2 regions of the Pseudomonas sp. HP_08 genome follow, and region 2 is predicted to be linked to the other one. Evidence: predicted binding sites of a transcription regulator. Region 2 holds the regulator's gene; the other holds the start of a gene.

Region 1 (5,862 bases), on a different contig from region 2:
CTTTGGTCGCGGTGTAGCCAAGGCCGCTGCCGGTCTGTGAATTGACGAAACCGGTAGTGGTGCCAACGATGATCGAATCGTAGTCGCGGGTGCTGTAAAGGTAATTGGCCGCCACCTTGAGCTTCCAGTCATTACCCAGCTTGTGCTCTACAGAGGCGAAGGTGTTGATCGACTCCTGCACGTTACTGCTGCCGCGGCTGGCCGGGTTGTCGTGCCGTGAGGTGTTCAGGCGCTTGCCCTGACTGTCCAGCACCGGCAGGCCGGTGGTAGAAAAACCATCCTGTTCGCTGTGCAGGTAATCCATGCCCACCGTCAGCAGCGTGTCGTCGCTGAGGTCGGCTTCCAGCACGCCATAGCCGATGGTTTTTTCCTGCTGCAAGTGGTCGGTGAAGCTGTTGCCTTGCTGATAGGCCGCCACTGCCCGGCCGCGTATCGCGTGGTTGTCACTGAGCGGGCCGGACACATCCACTTCGCTACGGTAGCGGTCCCATGAACCGATGCCGGCCGTGACGTGGCCCTTGAAGGTCTGCGTCGGTTTCTTGCGCACCAGATTGACCGTACCAGACGGATCACCGGTGCCGGACAGCAAACCGTTGGCGCCGCGTAACACCTCGATCCGGTCATAGATGGCCATATCGGACACCGCTTGCGGCAATGCCTGGGTAAAGGCAAAGGAGGTGGTCGGCATGCCGTCGTACTGGTAATTGTCGACCGCCAGCCCGCGTGAATAAACGTACAGGCGTTCGCTGCCGGGGCTTTGTACATTGATCCCCGGCGTCTGCTGCAACACATCACCGATGCTCTTGAGGTTCTGATCGTCCATGCGCTGGCGAGTCATGACACTGACGCTCTGTGGCGTTTCACGCAGTGACAGGTTCAGCCTGGTGGCGCTGCTGGTTTCGCCCAAGGTGTAGGCACCCGTGTCCTCGGTCACTGCCCCCAAGCCACTGGCACCAATATTAGTGGCATCGAGCTGCACAGCGCCGGTCTGGTTGCTCAGCGGATACAACAGCCAGTTGCCACTGGCATTGCGAGTAACGGCCAGGCCGCTGCCGGCGAGTAACCGGTTGAGCCCCTCGCGAACGCCATATTCACCGCGCAGTGCGGGCGCCTGCTTGCCCTGCACCAGAGCCGGGTCGAAAGGCAGAGTAATGTTGGCTGCCTGGGCGAAGCTGTTGAGCGACTCTTCCAGAGAGCCGGCGGCCAAATCGTAGCGGCGGCTTTCGGCTTGCTCCGCGTGTACGGCAAAGCTGGCCAGTGGCAGGCAGGCGATGCTGCTCAACAGTGCGCCACGCAGGGCGAGCGCGAGGGTGCTGTGGCGCAGGTGTCGTGGTGGAATCAAAGCAGCAGAGGACATGAACAGCGAGCTCCTTTCGAATAGCAGGGTGTATTCCCTGTTTGCCGAAGGGCTCGCAAAAACCCGTAAAACTTTTTCAGGATTTTTTTCAGCCCGCTCAACGGGCGACAACGCGGGCCCAGAGCGGGGTAAAGCGCTCGATGCGTACCGGCAGCGAATCGCCCAGCGCGCTCAGGGCGCGGTCGATGTCATCGAGCTGGAACACGCCTGATACTTCCAGCTCGGCAATGGCCGGGTCACAACTCAACCAGCCATGGCGATAGCGCGCCAATTCGGCGGTCAGTTCACGCAGGCGCATACGCCTGGCCACCAGTTGCCCGCGGGTCCAGGCGCTGGCGTTGAGGGGGCTGGTCTCTATTCGCCGGCTGCCGCGGGTATCGATCAGGTACTCTTCGCCGGCGCGCACAGCGACTGGCTCGCCGTTGCCGTGAATGGCCACCACGCCCTCCTCGACCCGCAGCCGCGTGAAGTGCTGTTCGTCACGCACCGCGAAAGCCGTCCCGATCGCCTGCAATTGCGCGTGCCGGCTATTGACCCAGAAGCTGCGTCGCCCGCCCGGTGCAGCGCTGTCCTTGCCGGTATCGATAAAAATCTCGCCACGGCGCAGGACGATAAGCCGGCGCTGGGCCGTGAACTGCACGTCGACCGCACTGGCAGTGTTCAACTGCAAGCGGGTGCCATCGTCCAGCACGACCTGACGCCGCTCACCCACGCCAGTGGCATAGTCCACGCCCCAGGGAACCAGCGTGCTGTCACGCAACGACCAGCCGCCAGCGCCACTGATAATCAGCCCGACACCGACTGATTTGAGAACCTGACGTCGGCTGTGACGCCCCGTGTGCGCACGCTGCAGAGTATCTAGCGCCACGCCCGTGGGCAGTGCTGCCAGCCCCTGAAACGTGGCGTCGCTTTTCTGCAGTGCCTGCCAGGCAGTTTCATGCAATGCATCGGCCTGACGCCAGCGCTGACAGGCCTCCAACAGCTGCGGGTCGGCGCCGGCAGACTCCATGCGCACCCGCCAGCCGATGGCCTGGTCGAGCACCGTATCGGGCAGTTCAGGCAACGAGCAAGCGCTCATCGCTGGGCCAGGTAGCAGTGACGAATGGCGCTCGCCATGTATTTCTCGACCGAACTGAGGCTGGTGCCCAGGCGTCCGGCGATGTCCTTGTAACTGAGCCCTTCGAGCCGCGACAGCAGAAAGGCCATGCGCACCCTGGGCGGCAAACCATCGAGCAAGGCCTCAACACGAGCCAGGGTTTCCAGCAGAATCAGTTGCGACTCCGGCGACGGCACCTCAGCCACAGGCAGGTGGGCAATGGCTTGCAGATAAGCCCGCTCAATGTGCTGGCGACGAATACGATCGACCAACAAACCATGCGCTACCGTGCTCAGCCAGGCGCGCGGCTGACGCAATTGCTGTGGCCGCTCCGGCTTGCCGAGGATATGCACGAAGGTGTCCTGAGCCAGATCAGCCGCACTGTCGCCATGGCGCAACCGCTTGCGCAACCAGTCCAGCAGCCAGGCGTGATGATCGATGTACAACGCGCGGACATCGGCGTGCGGGGCTGGCGGAGTGGATGGCGACGACACGGAAGGCCCCTGCACGATAATTCGATGCACTTGAGAATTTGTCGCATCCTAGTGCGTGATGAAGGAAATCTCCAGCCCCATGTTGCTACCAGCGACATCGGTATACGGTCTTTTTTTCAAAGTGAAAATCCAGCCACCCACGTCGCAAACCATGGCGCTCACCATCCTGAAAGCGACAAACGGTAAAGCACCATTAAAGTTTTCGACGAACGGTTCGAGACAGTAGCGACCGCCTGGCCAGGATTGCCGGGCACCTATTGGAACCCTTCCGCTATGTTCCTGAGTAACTTTCGCCTGCAGAGCAAGCTCTTGTTGGCGCTTACCGTGGTCAATCTGATCAGCATCGCCTCCTTCATCAGTTACGCGCAGTACGCCAAGGCTCAGGACATTCGCCAGCAGATCGACAACCGCTTGCGCACCGCCGCCTATGCGGTGCCGCGCTTGCTCGGTGAGGATTACCTCGATCGCACGCGCAAACCCGATGGCCTGAAAGACGGCGAGTACCTGGCCCAGGTGCGCAATCTGGGCGCGTATGCGGCAGAGGTGGATCTCAAGTTCGCCTACAGCTTGATCGTCGATGACAAGGACCAGGTGTTCTACATTGCCGACGGCGCCAGCGCTCAGGATATTGCCACCGGTACATATTCCAGGCACCTGGAGCACTACAAGGATGCCAGCCCGGCGGTGCTCAAGGCGGCGCGCAGCGGTCAGGCGCAGTTCGATGAGTACACCGACAGCTATGGCAGTTTCCGCTCGATTTTCCTGCCGTTGCGCAGTGCCAGTGGCCAGCCTTATGTGGTGGGTGTCGACGTCACCCTCGACGCGCTGGCGCAAGCGATCGATGCCAGCCTCTACAGCCTGCTGTTGATCGGCGCAGCGACTTTCGCGGTGGGTCTGCTGTTGTCCTGGATGGCGGCGCGCATGCTGGTGTACGGCATTCATCACCTCACCGGCCAGTTGAACCACATAGCCGAGCAGCGCGATTTGTCGACCACGGTCACCGTGGTCACCCGCGACGAGCTGGGCCAGATGGGCACGCACCTCTCCAGCCTGCTTCAGGATTTGCGCCAGACGCTGGGCAGCGCTTCGGGCATGGCCGACAACAACCAGCAACTGGCCGAAACGTTCCTGCACCTGGCCGACGATATTGCCCGGCGCATCCAGCAGGCGAGCGGGCAACTGGCCGATATCAATCAGGATGGTCAGTCGATCCGTCAGTCTGCCGAACACTCTTCCAGCCTGGCCGGCACGGTGCGGGTTGACCTGGAGTCGGCGGTCGGCGAGTTGCGGCGCACTCATCAAGAATTGCAGCGGCTGATCGGCGATGTGCACCAGAGCACCTCGGCCAACATCGAGCTGGCCGGCGACTTGCACCGTTTGAGCGGCGAAGCCGAGCAGATCAGCAAGGTGTTGCAGATGGTCGCCGGCATTTCCGACCAGACCAACCTGCTGGCCCTCAACGCCGCCATCGAGGCGGCGCGTGCCGGTGAAGCCGGGCGTGGCTTTGCGGTGGTGGCCGATGAGGTGCGCAAGCTGGCCGCACAGACGCAAGGCGTGTTGACCGATGCCAATCAGGTTATCAACACCGTGACCGGCGGCATCCGCCAGATCGCTCAACGCATGGGCAGCACCGCCGAGCAATCGCGTGCCCTGGCGGTGACATCAGACGGCGCGCTGGATGTGATCGACGGGCTGGTGCGGCAGATGGGCCTGGTCAGCGGCACGATGGACCGTGCGCTGGCCAGCAGTGAAGAAATCCAGCACGCAGTCACCGAAATCTCCGGTCGCCTGGGCGGCATGCATAAAACCTTCGAGCACACCCACCAAGGCATTGCCGAGATCCATGATTCGGCCACCGCACTGGGCAGTACCGCACGGGCGCTCAAGGGCGGCTTGAGTGTGTTCCGCACCTGATCATCAGCCGGCCTCCTGTTGCGGAAATACGCCGCCGACCTGGCGTTCCCACAACCGCCGATAGGCTCCGCCGGGTCGTTTGATCAATTCGTCATGGCTGCCATCTTCGGTGATGCGGCCATTGTCGAAAAACAGAATGCGGTCCAGTTGCGCCACCGTCGACAGGCGGTGGGCAACCACGATCACAGTCTTGCCGAGCATCACTTCGGTCAGGGTTTCCTGAATGGCCTTTTCGGTGATCGAGTCCAGCGCCGAGGTGGCTTCGTCCATGATCAGGATCGGCGCATTCTTGACGATCACCCGCGCGATGGCGATGCGTTGCCGCTGCCCGCCAGACAAGCGTACGCCTCGCTCGCCGACCAGTGAGTGATAACCCTGGTCCATGCGCGCGATGAACTCATGAGCATGCGCCTTGCGCGCCGCCAGCTCGACCTCGGCCTCTTGCGCCTGCGGATTACCGTAGCGGATGTTATCCAGCAGGCTGCGGTGAAACAGGCCCGGCTCCTGCGGAATCAGGCTGATCTGCGAGTGCAGCGACTGCTGGGTGAAGTGGCGGATGTCCTCGCCATCGATACTGATGCTGCCCTGCTGTGGCTCGTACAAACGCAACAACAGGTTGATCAGGGTCGACTTGCCGGACCCCGAATACCCCACCAGCCCGACCCGCTGCCCGGCTGGAATATTCAGGTTGAGATCACGAAACAGCGGCCGTTCGGGCTGGTAACCGAAGGTCACGTCACGCAGGGCAATGCCGCCGCTCTGCACATGAATGGCCCGCGCCTGCCGGGTATCGGTGATCTCGTGCGGCACCACGATGGTCCTGACGCCGTTCTCGATATTGCCGATGTACTCGAACAAATCCAGAAAGCGCCGGCTGATGTTGCGCGCCTCGGAGATCACCACGAACGACAGCGTGGTGCTCATCACAAACTCCGGCACGCCGATGCGCCCTTGCTGCCACAGCCACAAACCGGCACCGAGCAAGCCGATCTTGAGTATCA
Region 2 (5,862 bases):
AAACTGGTTCGCGATGAGCTGGGCGCCGAGGCGGCCATCATCGGTAACCGGCGCATTGCCGGTGGCGTCGAGCTGACTGCTGCCCTGGATTACAAGTTGTCCGCCCTGGCGCCGCGCGTGCCGAACATGGAACTTGAAGACGAGCTGCGCAAGACCCAGTCGCGCATCGTCTCTGCACAAGCCGAACTTGAAAATCGCACCGACAACGATGCGAACAACAACCTTCAGCTGTTTTCCGGCTTGCCGCTCAGCGCTGCCGACACGCACATCGAACCGACCCTCGAAGAGCCGCCACGGCCTGCTGCGCCACCGCCTTCATCGGCCAGCAGCGAAGCCGCCATCGGCCAGCGCGTGTTCGAGTCGATGTGCTCGGAGCTCAATGGCCTGCGCGAGCTGCTTGAAGTGCAGCTCGGCTCGCTGGCCTGGAACCAGTTGCAGGGCGCCCGCCCGCAGCAGGCCAACCTGTGGCGCCGTCTGCAGCGCATCGGCCTGTCGGGCCCGCTGTCACGCGACCTGCTGGGCATGATCCCGGACATCGAAGACCCCAAGCAGGCCTGGCGCATGCTGTTGGCGTACCTGGCGCGGATGATCAATGTGCCGGAAATCGAGCCGCTGGAAGAGGGCGGTGTCATCGCCATGGTCGGCCCTGCCGGCATGGGCAAGACCACCACGCTGGCCAAACTGGCCGCGCGTTACGTGCTCAAGTACGGCTCGCAGAACATCGCGCTGGTGAGCATGGACAGTTTTCGTATTGGCGCCCAGGAGCAGCTCAAGACCCTGGGGCGGATTCTCAATGTGCCGGTGACCCACGTCGACCCGGGCCAGTCGCTGGCCCAGGCGCTGGAGCCGTTGATTCGCAAGCGCGTCGTGCTGATCGACACCGCAGGCCTGCAAGCCAGCGACCCGGCACTGCGTCTGCAACTGGAAAGCCTGGCCGGGCGGGGTATTCGCTCGCGCAACTATCTGGTGCTGGGTACTACCAGCCAGAAACAGGTGCTGACCGCGGCCTATCACAGCTACAAACGCTGTGGCCTGGCCGGCTGCATCCTGACCAAACTGGATGAAACCGCAAGCCTTGGCGAAGTGCTGAGCCTTGCGATCGGTCATGAATTGCCAGTGGCTTATCTGACCGATGGGCCACGTATTCCTGATGATCTGCATCTGCCGCGTCGTCACCAGCTGGTGAGCCGTGCGGTCAGTGTGCAGATGCAGGATGAGCCGAGCGAAGAGGCCATGGCGGATATGTTCGCCGACCTGTATCACACCCCCGGCAAGCAAGTGGGGTAAATGATGGAAACGATTGGAAAGTCCCTGCATCTCTGGTCTGCCAGGCATTGTTCGCTCGCGAACGTGCAGCCCGTAATGTGGTTTCGGTCTACGCATGACAAGGTAATGAAATAACATGGGCAGCATGCATCCCGTACAGGTTATCGCCGTGACCGGCGGCAAAGGTGGCGTCGGCAAGACCAACGTGTCAGTGAACCTTTCACTGGCGCTGGCCGAGCTTGGGCGACGTGTCATGTTGCTCGATGCCGACCTGGGCCTTGCCAATGTCGATGTCCTGCTGGGCCTGACCCCCAAGCACACCCTGGCCGATGTCATCGAAGGCCGCTGCGAGCTGCGCGACGTGTTGTTGCAAGGCCCTGGCGGTGTGCGCATCGTGCCGGCTGCCTCAGGCACCCAGAGCATGGTGCATCTGGCGCCTGCCCAGCATGCCGGCCTGATCCAGGCCTTCAGCGAGATCGGCGACAACCTCGACGTGCTGGTGATCGACACCGCCGCCGGCATCGGCGAATCCGTGGTTAGCTTCGTACGCGCAGCGCAAGAAGTGCTGCTGGTGGTGTGCGACGAACCGACGTCGATCACCGACGCCTACGCGCTGATCAAGCTGCTCAATCGCGACTACGGCATGAACCGTTTCCGGGTCCTGGCCAACATGGCCCAGAGCCCGCAGGAAGGACGCAACCTGTTCGCCAAGCTGACCAAGGTCACCGACCGTTTCCTTGACGTGGCTCTACAGTACGTTGGCGCCGTTCCTTATGATGAGTGCGTACGCAAGGCCGTGCAGAAGCAACGTGCCGTCTACGAAGCGTTTCCGCGTTCCAAGTGCGCCCTGGCGTTCAAGGCTATCGCCCAGAAGGTCGATACCTGGCCGCTGCCGGCCAACCCGCGCGGGCACCTTGAGTTCTTCGTCGAACGGCTTGTTCACCAGACCAGCGCAGCGGGACCTGTTCAATGACAGCCAGCGGTTATCAGATGTACAGCAAGGCTTCCAGGAATTCGCAGTACGAACTGATCGAGCGTTACGCTCCATTGGTCAAGCGCATCGCCTACCACCTGTTGGCACGCTTGCCGGCCAGTGTGCAGGTGGAAGATCTGATCCAGGCCGGCATGATCGGCCTGCTGGAAGTGTCGACCAAATACGACTCGAGCAAGGGCGCCAGTTTCGAGACTTACGCCGGTATCCGCATTCGTGGGGCGATGCTCGACGAGGTGCGTAAAGGTGACTGGGCGCCACGTTCGGTACACCGCAATACCCGGATGGTCAGCGACGCAATTCGCAGCATTGAGTCAAAAACCGGTCGCGACGCTAAAGATCACGAGATTGCTGCCGAACTCCAGTTAAGTCTGGATGATTATTACGCTATCTTGAACGACACCTTGGGCAGCCGCCTGTTCAGTTTTGACGACCTCTTGCAGGACGGCGATCATGACGGGCTGCACGAGGATGGCGCCAGCGCTTCGCTGGAGCCGTCGCGGGACCTGGAAGACGAGCGCTTTCAGGCCGCGCTGGCCGATGCCATTGCCAATTTGCCAGAGCGTGAGCGTCTGGTCTTGGCGCTGTATTATGACGAAGAGCTGAACCTCAAGGAGATCGGTGAGGTCCTGGGGGTCAGCGAGTCACGGGTTAGCCAGTTACACAGCCAGTGCGCCGCGCGTTTGCGGGGGCGTTTGGGGGAGTGGCGCGCGCGCTGACAGCGCCCGGACTATCCGGGCGGCTGCAGACCGGCTGTGCAGGGCGTCATGTGTCGAGTAACCAGACAAGGCAGGAGCCTGTCAGCAGACCTTTCGGGGTGGCTGTTTCAGGCGCTTTGGCCGTGTCTATGTGCCCGGGATGTGAAGGCTGCAAACGGTCGAAAATGTGCTGTGCCGGTATTGAGTGAACAGCGGGTCCGGGAGCCGGGCTCGTTCAGGACTGCTTGGAGGTCGAATTGGACAAGAACATGAAAATCCTCATCGTTGATGATTTCTCAACGATGCGGCGGATCATAAAAAACCTGTTGCGTGATCTGGGGTTCACCAACACCTCGGAAGCCGATGATGGCCTTACCGCGCTGCCGATGCTGCAAAGCGGTGGTTTCGATTTTCTGGTTACCGACTGGAACATGCCCGGCATGTCAGGCATCGACCTGCTGCGCCAGGTGCGTCAGGACGAGCGTCTGAAGAACATCCCGGTATTGATGGTGACCGCCGAAGCCAAGCGTGAGCAGATCATCGAGGCTGCCCAGGCCGGTGTTAACGGCTATGTGGTCAAGCCTTTTACCGCCCAGGTACTGCAAGAAAAGATCGAAAAGATCTTCGAGCGCGTCAATAGCTGATGCATGCCGCGAGGGCGCTATGGACAACAATGATTCGCTGGGTGACTTTGAGTCGACCCTGAAAAGACATGCGCATGAACTCGTCGCCAGCCTTGAAAAAGGCAAATTTGGCGATGCGGTGCAATTGATCCATGAGCTCAATCAGACGCGTGACCGCGGCCTGTATCAGGAAGTGGGCAAGCTGACGCGTGAATTGCACAGTGCGATCGTCAATTTCCAGATTGACCCACAAATGCCGCAAGCCGAAGAGGTGTCCCAGATCACGGACGCCACCGAACGCCTGTCGTATGTTGTGCGCCTGACCGAAGGTGCGGCCAACCGCACCATGGACCTGGTGGAACAAAGCACGCCGTTGATGAACAGCCTCAGCGACGATGCCAAGGCGTTGAGTACCGACTGGGGACGCCTGATGCGTCGCGAGATCGGTGCCGAAGAGTTTCGCGGGCTGGCCAAGCGCGTTGAAAGCTTTCTTTCTCGGACAGAGAAGGAAAGCCACAGCGTGGCGACCAACCTCAACGATATCTTGCTCGCTCAGGACTATCAGGATCTGACCGGTCAGGTGATCAAGCGCGTCACGCAATTGGTCACCGAGGTTGAGAGCAATCTGCTCAAGCTGGTGCTGATGGCCAGCCATGTCGATCGCTTTGCCGGCATCGAACATGATCGTGAAGCACTGTTGGCGGAAAATAATCCGAAAAAAAATCTCGCCCAAGGTGAAGGTCCGCAAATTCATGCCGATAAACGGGAAGATGTCGTTTCCGGTCAGGATGATGTGGACGACTTGTTATCGAGCCTCGGCTTCTAGATCTTGACGGTTAATTTTAGGGAGCACCCCCATGAGCTTCGGCGCCGATGAAGAGATCCTTCAGGATTTTCTGGTAGAGGCCGGCGAGATTCTCGAGCAATTGTCCGAACAACTGGTCGAGCTTGAAAGCCGACCGGATGACGCAGACTTGCTCAACGCAATTTTTCGCGGTTTTCACACTGTTAAAGGGGGCGCCGGCTTCCTCCAGCTGCATGAGCTGGTGGAGTGCTGCCACATTGCCGAGAACGTGTTCGACATCCTGCGCAAGGGTGAGCGGCGCGTAGACTCTGAATTGATGGACGTGGTTCTCGAAGCGCTGGACACCGTCAACAGCATGTTCGGCCAGGTGCGTGAGCGTAGCGACGTCACGCCTGCCACCCCTGAACTGCTGGCGGCACTGGCACGTCTTGCCGACCCGCAGGCTGCCGACGAGGCACCCGTGCAAGCGGCGCCTGTGCAAGCGGCAGCTGTCGCACCGGTGGCAGAAGCTGAAGCGCCGGCGCCCGACGATGAAATCACTGACGACGAGTTCGAGCGCCTGCTCGACTCGCTGCACGGTGCCAAGTCCGATGCGGTCGCTGCCTCGGCACCGCCGTCGCCGTCTGCGCCGCAAGCGCAGGTTTCGGCCAGCGATGAAATCACTGACCACGAGTTCGAAGCCCTGCTCGATCAGTTGCATGGCAAGGGTTCGTTCGACGCCAGTATCGCGGGAGCATCGGCAAGCGGTGCGGCGCCAGCGGCTGTTGCGCCGGTCGCGGCGGCAGCACCTGCGGTGGCGTCCGATGAAATCACCGACGACGAATTCGAAGCCCTGCTCGATCAGTTGCACGGCAAGGGCTCGTTCGATGCGGACAAGGCCACGCCTGCCGCTGCGAGCGCTGCGCCTGCAGCGCCTGTCGCCGCGGCGAAGGTCGAAGCACCGGCTGCCTCGGACGAAATCACCGAACACGAATTTGAAAACCTGCTCGACCAGTTGCATGGCAAGGGCAAGTTCGAGCCTGCGGCAGTGGCGGGGGCTGTGTCTGCACCGCCTGCGCCTGCTGCCAAAGCGGCGGCACCGGTCGCCAAGCCGGCTCCAGCGGCGGCCGCACCGGTTGCCAAGCCTGCTGCTGCGCCTGCGCCAGCCCGTGCTGCTGCCGCTGCCGCCCCGGAAAAACCGGCCGCGGTCGAATCCGAGACCACCGTACGGGTCGATACCGCGCGCCTGGACGAGATCATGAACATGGTCGGCGAACTGGTGCTGGTGCGTAACCGTCTGGTGCGCCTGGGGCTCAACAGCGGCAACGAGGCCATGTCCAAGGCGGTGTCCAACCTTGACGTGGTAACGGCCGACCTGCAAACCGCGGTCATGAAGACGCGCATGCAGCCGATCAAGAAGGTCTTCGGTCGCTTCCCGCGACTGGTTCGCGACCTGGCCCGCCAGCTCAAGAAAGAGATCAACCTGGAACTGGTCGGCGA

What was found. The regulator FliA, encoded in region 2, starts transcription of late flagellar genes. The targets are predictions, from matches to a motif close to CTAAAGTTTNNNNNNNNNNNGCCGNTAA.
Region 1: ACYAS9_RS19275 (methyl-accepting chemotaxis protein) is a predicted target of FliA. The motif match lies at 3,141-3,168, and genes of this name have one in related genera.

The regions. Positions count from the first base shown of each region.
Region 1 is NZ_JBTOQC010000023.1:97,985-103,846, reverse strand. It holds gene ACYAS9_RS19290 (TonB-dependent siderophore receptor) at 1-1,357, opposite strand, end outside; gene ACYAS9_RS19285 (FecR domain-containing protein) at 1,455-2,435, opposite strand; gene ACYAS9_RS19280 (sigma-70 family RNA polymerase sigma factor) at 2,432-2,947, opposite strand; gene ACYAS9_RS19275 (methyl-accepting chemotaxis protein) at 3,221-4,861, shown strand; gene ACYAS9_RS19270 (ABC transporter ATP-binding protein) at 4,865-5,862, opposite strand, start outside.
Region 2 is NZ_JBTOQC010000004.1:151,978-157,839, forward strand. It holds gene flhF (flagellar biosynthesis protein FlhF) at 1-1,287, shown strand, start outside; gene fleN (flagellar synthesis regulator FleN) at 1,403-2,239, shown strand; gene fliA (RNA polymerase sigma factor FliA) at 2,236-2,976, shown strand; gene ACYAS9_RS05770 (chemotaxis response regulator CheY) at 3,225-3,599, shown strand; gene ACYAS9_RS05775 (protein phosphatase CheZ) at 3,619-4,404, shown strand; gene ACYAS9_RS05780 (chemotaxis protein CheA) at 4,436-5,862, shown strand, end outside.